3 regions of the Senimuribacter intestinalis genome follow, and region 1 is predicted to be linked to each of the others. Evidence: predicted binding sites of a transcription regulator. Region 1 holds the regulator's gene; each other region holds the start of a gene.

What was found. The regulator HrcA, encoded in region 1, represses chaperone genes, less so after heat shock. The targets are predictions, from matches to a motif close to TTAGCACTCNNNNNNNNNGAGTGCTAA.
Region 2: the regulator HrcA is predicted to act here: its motif matches at 1,713-1,739, upstream of clpB (ATP-dependent chaperone ClpB).
Region 3: the regulator HrcA is predicted to act here: its motif matches at 1,613-1,639, upstream of htpG (molecular chaperone HtpG).

What each region holds. Positions count from the first base shown of each region.
Region 1 is NZ_CALPCF010000003.1:28,404-31,664, forward strand. It holds gene dnaK (molecular chaperone DnaK) at 1-571, opposite strand, end outside; gene grpE (nucleotide exchange factor GrpE) at 763-1,311, opposite strand; gene hrcA (heat-inducible transcriptional repressor HrcA) at 1,326-2,369, opposite strand; gene NFR88_RS03535 (nitroreductase family protein) at 2,654-3,261, shown strand, end outside.
Region 2 is NZ_CALPCF010000010.1:16,184-19,444, reverse strand. It holds gene NFR88_RS09610 (hypothetical protein) at 46-258, opposite strand; gene NFR88_RS09605 (lytic transglycosylase) at 464-823, opposite strand; gene NFR88_RS09600 (site-2 protease family protein) at 925-1,641, shown strand; gene clpB (ATP-dependent chaperone ClpB) at 1,834-3,261, shown strand, end outside.
Region 3 is NZ_CALPCF010000001.1:18,219-21,479, forward strand. It holds gene NFR88_RS00105 (heavy metal translocating P-type ATPase) at 1-1,125, shown strand, start outside; gene NFR88_RS00110 (ArsR/SmtB family transcription factor) at 1,190-1,498, shown strand; gene htpG (molecular chaperone HtpG) at 1,673-3,261, shown strand, end outside.

The DNA of each region.
Region 1 (3,261 bases):
GTACTTCAAATACGCCGTCGCCCAGTTCCAGAATAGATACGTCGAAAGTACCACCGCCCAGGTCATATACCAGAATCTTGTGAGACCCTTCTTCCTTGTCAAGACCATATGCCAAAGATGCAGCAGTCGGCTCGTTGATGATTCTCTTTACTTCCAGACCTGCAATTTTACCTGCATCCTTAGTTGCCTGCTTCTGGGCATCGGAGAAGTAAGCAGGAACAGTGATAACTGCCTCTGTTACTTTTTCACCTAAATAAGCCTCTGCATCCGCCTTCAGCTTGGAAAGGATCATTGCAGAAATATCCTGCGGCGTATATTTCTTGCCGTCGATTTCTACAGTGTAGTCTTCACCCATGTGTCTCTTGATGGACGCAATGGTTCTGTCCGGGTTGGTTACTGCCTGTCTCTTTGCAGTTTCACCTACCAGTCTTTCACCATTCTTTGCAAAACCCACTACAGATGGTGTAGTTCTGTTACCCTCTGCATTTGCGATTACGACAGGATCGCCACCTTCCAGCACGGATACGCAACTGTTTGTTGTTCCTAAATCTATACCGATTACTTTAGCCATTTAAAATTCCTCCTTTTGGATTATAATAAATTTTCTTTTTTTACATTAGTTTCGTTAAAGCCGTTCCTTTTAATTAACGCCGTAAAATTGTTTCACAGCTAGGCGCCGAAGATGTTGAGCCTCGGAGCGTACTCCTGGTACGTGAGAAGCGAAACATCAAGAGCAACAACGCTGTGGGACAATTTGACAAGTTAATTATTGACTTTAACCATCGAAGGTCTAATAACCTTCTTATTAAGCAAATATCCCTTTTGAAGCACTTCTGTCACTTTGCCGCTTTCATACTCTGCATTGTCTTCAGTCATGACAGCATTGTGGAAGTTCGGATCGAAATCCTCGCCCTGTGCCTTGATCTCTTCCAGACCGGCTTTTTCTAATACGTCAGTCAGCTGTTTGAAAATCATTTTCATGCCTTCTGCAAAGCTTTCGTCTGCGGATTCGTGCTGCAGCGCTCTTTCAAAATTATCCATGACGGTCAAAAGTTCTACAATAATTTTCTCATTGGCATAGGCATAAATATCGCCTTTCTCTTTTTCTGCCCGTCTCTTATAGTTCTGAAAGTCTGCCATCAATCTAAGATATTTGGTATTCAGCGCCTCGTCTTCCTCAGATGTCTCTTCTTTGGTTTCAGTCTGCTCTTCGCAGGATTCCTCAGCATTATCATCTTCCGGAATTTCTTTTTCTTCCATTTCTACTGCTTCTTCTTGGTTCAGTTCTTCTTTTAATTCTTCCTGGTTCACCTTAGTCTCCTCACTCACTCTTCGTCTTCACCGCCTTCTAGTTGAAATGTGCTGCTGAGATTGTCAGTCAGATACTCGATGATAGAAGTAATTTCTCCATACTTCATACGAGTCGGTCCGATAACGCCAATCTTGCCGACCATCTTGCCATCTACATGATAGGTTGCCGTAATCATGGAACAATCATTCATCAAATCATCAGCATTTTCATCTCCAATGGTAACGATGATACCATCTTCTCTCTCCATTAACTTCTTCGCAAAGTCTTCTTTCTTATCCAGAAGCGAAAGAAAGCTCTTTGCCCTTTCCAGATCGTTATATTCCGGAATGTCGAATATATTAGTAAGTCCATCCATATAGAGATTCACATTGAGCATATCTTCCAATGTCTTCATAAAGTTTGGCATGATATTCTCAGCCAGCTTGCTCATCGCCTCTATGTCAGACTCAAAACTTGCGATAATGTGTTCTTTCAGAACATCTGTAATCTTCTTGCCGTTAAAATTATAGGTCATATTCTTTGCCAGAATCTGCAGTCCTTCTTCGGTATATGGTACCCGCATTCTTAGGGCTGTATTAGAAATCTTTCCACTCTCTGACACGATCATCAAAACCACTGTAGTCTCATCCACCGGCAATAGGTTGATGAACTTCAGGGTATCCTCATTTTTGGTCGGCGTCATCGCAAAAGAAGTCAGATTGGTAATCTCTGAAAGGATTCTGGCAGCGTGCTTGATAGTCTCATCAAATTCGCTGACATCTGCCCTGAGTTTTTCTGCAATGAGATTTTTCTCAATCGGGCTCAGCTCACGTTTCTCCATCAGCTTATTCACATATAATCTGTACGCCTTATCAGAAGGAACTCTACCAGCCGAAGTATGCGGATGGGTCAGATATCCCATCTCCTCCAGGTCACTCATTTCATTTCTGATTGTGGCTGGACTGATACCTAGATCAAATCTCTTCGAGAGGGTTCTGGAACCCACAGGCTCTGCTGATCTGACATAGTCACTGATAATGGCCTGTAAAATCTTCAATTTTCTATCTGTTAATTCCATAACGCTTCTCCTTATTAGCACTCACTTCTTTTGAGTGCTAATCACAATATATAATATAGTCCTATTCTGCCCTAATGTCAACAGGATTTTCACATTTTTTTATGATGTTTTTGTGTATTTTTGGTGAATGCATGCACTGTTCCACTGTACAGAGAAACAGCGTTTCATGTTTATAAACCACAATATATATGAATATTTTTTGTTCAAGTATAACAATTATACCTTGCATTGTCAAAAAAACTGTGCTATTCTTTTCTTAGTTATTTTACAAGAGGTATTTTTTCATGAAAGAGAAATCGAAAAAACTTTTGGAAGAATCCCGCAAGCGCCGTACATACAGAGAATTCCTGCCAGATCCCATTGACATGGAAGTGATTAAAAACTGTGTTTTAACTGCGGGAACTGCCCCTAACGGTGCAGACAAGCAGCCTTGGCATTTTAGTATCGTAACCGATCCGGCTATGAAAGCAAAAATTCGAGAAGAAGCCGAAAAAGTCGAAAAGAAATTTTACGAAAGCAAAATTACTGCCGAATGGCAAGCTGACCTTGACAAGCTGGACGTCAACTGGGAAAAGCCTTTCCTTACACAAGCACCTTGTCTCATCGTTATCTTCAAGGAATGGTACAAAACATTGGAAGACGGTACCAAAGATCAGAATTATTATGTCAACGAATCCATCGGTATTTCCATCGGTTTTCTGATCAATGCGCTGCGAAACGCCGGTCTTGCCAGTCTGACCTATACACCGGCACCGCCAACCTTCCTTCGCACCCTTCTCGGGCGTCCGGAAGGGGAAACTCCGGTTATGGTTCTTGTCGTGGGTAAACCTGATCCTAACTACAAACTTCCTATACTAAAGAAAAAGAGTTTTGAAGAAATCGCAGAGATTAT
Region 2 (3,261 bases), on a different contig from region 1:
GGCAGGTGCCCAAGATGGCTTGCCGAAGCGTTTTTGATTTGTCGATTATCTGGTGCTGTTATTGTCACAGCCGTTGCCGGTGTTATGGCAGCCGTTGTGAGAGCCGATAGAGATTTCGATGTTAATGCCGCCGCTTGCGGAAAAGAGAATGATGCCTGCAGCAGCGCCAATCAGCGCAGCAGCAGAAACCAGCATAGCTTTCTCGGCAGGGGTATGTTCTTTCTGTAAAAACCTTTTCAGTCTGCATGTGCCTTCCATAATTGTATCCTCCCAGTTTGTTAGCTGATTTTATTCTACCATGAATGAGAAGAAAAGGCAACGTGCGCAACGCATACTTCTCTGCGAACTATATTTGTTGGGCGCAGTGTGGCCAGTGTGCATATATTTGAAAAAAAATATCGATTTTATGCACGTTAACAAGGCATTAATGCAACAGAGGCGTACTACTTCTACAGTGAAAGATTTACGGCAGAGGAACGCAAAGCTCGGTTCCAATCATCAGATTGTATGGGTCGATGGATGGATTGGCTTGCATAATATCATCCAGCTTTGCGCCATGCATTTTTGCAATTAAGTACAGAGTGTCTCCAGCTTCTACCACGTGGGTAATCACTTTTGGCTTTGACGGTTCTTCCGGCTTTGGAAGTTGGGAAGGATCTCCCGGAATACAGAGTCTGGTTCCGATTTGCAGATTGTATGGATTGGTAATGTGATTAACCTTCATCAAAAGACTGACTGGCAGATCATATTTCTCTGCAATTGTGTACAGGGTATCACCTGCTGAGACAGTATAGACATCGATACATACAAGTGTATTACTCATAAAAAACCACCTTTCTTTTTTGACCGTTTATATTATAGTATTTTCAATTGCCCATAAATGTGATAAAATATTTAAAAATATATTGGGAAAGGAAAAAAGATTTGAAACGATTTTTACGCTCACCGGCGCTGGTGCTGCTCTTTGCACTGATTGTACTTAGAATTATTTCTAATCCATACGTAGATGCCGGAGAATGGATTATGGATAAACTTTTGATTTTGCCTGGCATTATTATAGGTTTATCTTTTCACGAATTTGCACACGGGATTGTATCTTATAAGCTAGGGGATCCAACTCCGAAGCTGCAGGGAAGATTAACCATAAACCCCGCGGCACATATTGATCCTTTTGGTTTTTTTGCGCTGCTAATCGCGGGATTTGGATGGGGTGTTCCTGTAGAAATTGATCCGCGCTATTATAAACACAGAAGGCGGGACGAAATGTTGGTGTCCTTTGCGGGAGTCGTGATGAATCTCTTCATTGCTATCGTCTTTTCGTTTGTACTGAAAGGCTTATTTATCATGAATCCACCTTGGCTCATGGGCACTTTCGGAGATGTTCTTTTAGACGTTTTGTTTTACATCATATCGGTCAATGTGGTGCTGATGGTATTTAATCTGCTGCCGGTGCCGCCGCTGGATGGGTTCGGCATTTTGACCGAGATTTTCGACCTGCGGAAATACAACTGGTATTATCAGGTTTACGACAAAGGATTTCTTATTCTGCTGGCGCTGATTATCTTTAACGTAACTGATGTTGTGCTGGTGCCTTGCGTCAACTTTGTATATCAGCTTCTGATGGATTTGATTATTTTTTAAAGATTTTGCGAAGTTATGAGCTGCCCGTGTATGCCAGATGGCTATGCGGGCATTCTTTGGTTTGAAGATTATTAGCACTCGTTGATGATGAGTGCTAAAAAGTTCTTTACTTTTTGAAAAAGTGGGTATAAAATAGAGACAGAGATTAAAAATAGTACAAATATAGTGATGTTTGAAGCGGGGGTGAAGCATATGAACATCGAAAAATTTACACAGAATGCACAGTCCGCCATTATGGACTGCCAGAATATTGCAATTTCAGAGGGCCATCAGGTACTGGAGGGCGAGCATTTGCATTTAGCGCTGCTAATGCAGAAGGACGGTCTGATTCCGAAGCTTTTGCAGTACATGGAGGTCAATCCTTCCTATATGATTGCTGAGCTTCAGGAAGCCATCGAGAAACTGCCGAAAGTTTCCGGAAATGCGGACAATATCTACGCTTCTAGAAGGCTGAATCAGATTCTGCTTTCTGCAGAGAAGGAAGCAGAGCAGTTTAAAGATGAATATGTCAGTGTTGAGCACTTGTACCTGGCGCTTCTTGCTGAACGAGGCACGCCGTCTGCAAAGCTGTTTTCTAGGTATCAGATTACCAAGGAGAAATTTTTGGAGGCTCTTTCTAAAGTGAGAGGAAACCAGCGTATTACCAGCCAGAATCCTGAAGATAACTATGACGTGTTGAATAAGTATGGTCGTGATCTTGTGGAGATGGCAAGAGAGGGAAAGCTGGATCCGGTTATTGGGCGTGATAGCGAAATCAGACACGCAATTCAGATCCTTTCCAGAAGAACTAAGAATAATCCGGTCTTGATTGGTGAGCCGGGGGTAGGCAAGACTGCCGTAGTAGAAGGGCTGGCACAGAGAATTTTAAACGGCGATGTGCCGGAGGGACTGAAAGACAAGACGATTTTTGCTCTTGATATGGGAGCCCTCATTGCCGGCGCCAAATTCAGAGGAGAGTTTGAGGAACGTCTGAAAGCCGTTCTCAACGAAATCGAAAAGTCCGATGGTAGAATTATTCTGTTCATTGATGAGATTCACAATATTGTAGGTGCAGGAAGAACAGAGGGCTCCATGGATGCAGGAAACCTGCTGAAACCAAAGCTTGCCAGAGGAGAACTTCACTGCATTGGCGCTACGACTCTTGATGAATATCGCAAGTATATCGAAAAGGACGCAGCACTTGAGCGACGTTTTCAGAAGGTTCTTGTGGATCAGCCGACAGTGGAGGATACCATTTCCATTCTCCGTGGTCTTAAGGAACGCTTTGAGATTCATCACGGCGTGCGCATTACAGACAGCGCTCTCATTGCCTGCGCAACTCTTTCTGACCGGTATATTTCCGATCGTTTTCTACCAGATAAAGCCATTGACTTGATGGATGAGGCAGCTTCCAAAATCAGAACGGAAATCGACAGCTTGCCAACGGAACTTGATGAGATCTCCAGAAAAATCATGCAGCTGGAAATCGAAAAGCAAGCTCTTTCCAAGGAGACAGACCGCGGATCGGTGGCAAGGCTTTCCGCACTTGAAAAAGAGCTTTCCCAGCTTCGCGAGGAAAATGCCACGATGCGTGCCCAGTGGGAAAATGAGAAAAAAGCGATTACCCAGGTGAAGAGTACC
Region 3 (3,261 bases), on a different contig from region 1:
GTTATCGCTGCACTTCTTCTTGCTGTGGTACCTTCTCTGGCAACAGGAAATTGGAACTACTGGGTTTATACTGCCCTTACCTTCCTTGTTATGAGCTGCCCTTGTGCGCTAGTACTCAGTGTACCCCTTGCCTTTTTCTCCGGCATCGGTGCAGGCTCAAAGAAAGGCATCCTGTTTAAAGGAGGACTTTCCATAGAAGCCCTGGGTAAGCTGAAGGTCGTTGTCATGGACAAAACTGGCACGATTACAGAAGGAAATTTCCTCCTGCAGAAAATCATCTCCGCCGGAACTTATGGCGAGGACGAACTGCTTGCAATCTGTGCAAGTTGTGAGCAGCACTCTACGCATCCGATCGCAACCAGCATCGTCAGCGCTGCCACTGGTAAAGGACTCACCCTTTCGGTTCCAGAAAAGCGGAATGAAATCGCAGGACACGGTATCGTCGCCCAAATGAAAGAAGGGCTTGTCCTCTGCGGCAATCAAAAACTGATGGAAAAATATCAAATTGCTATGCCGACACTTTCTGAGGCTGCAAGCGGCGCCGAAGTCTTTGTCGCCATCGACGGAAAATTTGCAGGGCGCCTCATCATCGCAGATACTATAAAAGCTGATGCAAAAGACGCCATCAGCCGTCTTAAGGCAATGGGCCTTCACACCGTCATGCTGACAGGTGATGCAAAAAACAGCGCTGAAGCTGTTGCAGCTCAAGTAGGCATCGATCAGGTATATGCAAAACTGCTTCCGCAGGATAAATTGACCATGCTGACAAAAGTAAGAGAAGAAAAAGGCAGCGTTATGTTTGTCGGAGACGGTATCAACGATGCACCTGTTCTCGCCGGAGCTGATGTAGGTGCTGCTATGGGAAGCGGCGCCGATGCAGCAATTGAAGCCGCCGATGCAGTATTTATGCAAACAGAGGTAAACTCTATTCCAAGCGCCATTTCTATTGCACGAGCAACAAACGCAATCGCAAAGCAAAACATCATCTTTGCCCTTGTAATCAAAGCAGCTGTCATGGTTCTAGGTGTTATCGGCTTTGCCAACATGTGGCTTGCTGTATTTGCCGACACAGGCGTGGCTATGCTGTGCGTACTGAATGCAATCAGAGCACTATACAAAAAATAATGTTATCGGGAGGAAACGCTCCAGGCTGCTTTCCTCCCATTCTTAAAAATACGGAGGAAAAAACATGGACTTTGAAAAAACAGATCACCCTATCGAGGAAGAAACCCTTTACAGCTTAGCAGAGCTATTTAAGGTCTTTGGCGATCCTACCAGAGTCCGGATTTTGTATATCCTATCCTCTCAGGAACTCTGCGTACAGGAAATTGCAGATGCGCTGTCAATGACCCAGAGCGCAATTTCTCATCAGCTGCGCGTTCTCAAGCAGACTGCCCTGGTAAAATTCCGCCGAGAAGGAAAAACCATCTACTATTCACTAGCTGACGATCATGTCGCTACCATCATGGCACAGGGGCTTGAACATGTTTTGGAATAATTTATTGATTCTCAGTAAAGAGCTGCAAAACGGCCACTAGATTTTCATTTTTGACTTCTTTTCGAATCCCTCTTGACTTTTTTGCCAGAAGTGGTACATTATATTATATGAGTTTTAGCACTCATTATTATCGAGTGCTAACAACACAAAGTAGAAGACTATGGAGGAGAGACAATGGCTAAGAAACAATTCAAAGCAGAGTCCAAGAAACTCTTGGATTTAATGATTAACTCAATCTATACCCATAAAGAGATTTTTTTAAGAGAACTTATCAGCAATGCCAGTGACGCACTGGATAAGCTGTATTACCAGAGTCTGCAGTCCGGTGATACCGGCATTAAGCGTTCCGACTTTCACATTGACATCACAGCCGATAAGGAAAATCGTACCCTTTCCATCAGCGATAACGGCATCGGTATGAGCGCTGCTGAAATGGAAGCAAACCTTGGTACCATCGCAAAGAGCGGCAGCCTTGCCTTTAAGGAAGAACATGCTGAAGAAAAGAAATCTGAAGATACAAACCCGATTGACATCATCGGACAATTCGGCGTTGGCTTTTATTCCGCATTTATGGTGGCTGACGAAGTTACTGTCACATCTAAAGCCTACGGCAGCGAGGAAGCTAACGTCTGGAAATCCCAGGGTGCAGATGGTTACACCATCAAACCAGCGGAAAAAACAAGCCCAGGTACCGAAATCGTACTTCATATCAAAGAGGATACCGAAGGCGAAAACTATACCACATTCCTGGAAGAGTATACCATTCGCAATTTAATCAAAAAATACTCCGACTACATTCGCTACCCGATTCAGATGATGGTCGAAAAGCGCCGTCCAAAGGAAGATGCTGAAACCAAAGAAGGCGAAATGCCGGAAATGGAAAGCTACATGGAGCTGGATACGCTAAACACCATGGAACCAATCTGGAAGCGTGCCAAAAGCCAAGTTAAAGCCGAAGATTACAACGAATATTACAAGAGTAAATTCGGCGATTACCAGGATCCTTGTCGTGTCATCAGAACCAGTGTAGAAGGCGTTTCCAGCTACACTGCCCTTCTGTTTATTCCGGGACACACACCATACGACTACTATACTAAGGACTACGAAAAAGGTCTGCAGCTTTACTCCAGCAGCGTGATGATTATGGATAAATGCAAAGAACTGCTGCCAGATTATTTCAACTTTGTAAAGGGGCTCGTAGATTCTCAGGATTTAACACTGAATATTTCCCGGGAAACATTGCAGCACGACAGACAGCTTCGCAACATTGCAAAGAACCTGGAAAAGAAAATCAAAAAAGAACTGGCAGACTTTATGAAAAACGACCGCGAAGGCTACGAGCAGTTCTTCAATCACTTTGGCAGACAGTTAAAATACGGCATTTACGACGACTTTGGAATGCACAAAGATGTACTTTCCGACTTAGTCCTTTTCTACTCGTCCATGGAAAAGAAAATGATTTCCCTAGACGAATATCTTGCCAAAATGGGAGAAGCGCAGAACGCAATCTACTATGCATCAGGTGAATCTGTAGAAAAAATCGACATGCTGCCGCAGACTGAATTTATCAAGGATAAAGGCTATGAAATCCTTTACCTGACCGATGAAATCGATGAATTTGTTCTGCAGATGATGGGAACTTACAAGGAAAAACCGTTTAAGTCCGTTTCCGCAGAAGACCTTTCTTTTGAGGAATCAGAAGCCCAGCAGGAAGAAATGAAAAAAGCAGAAGAAGAAAGCAAAGACCTTCTCGCATTCCTGAC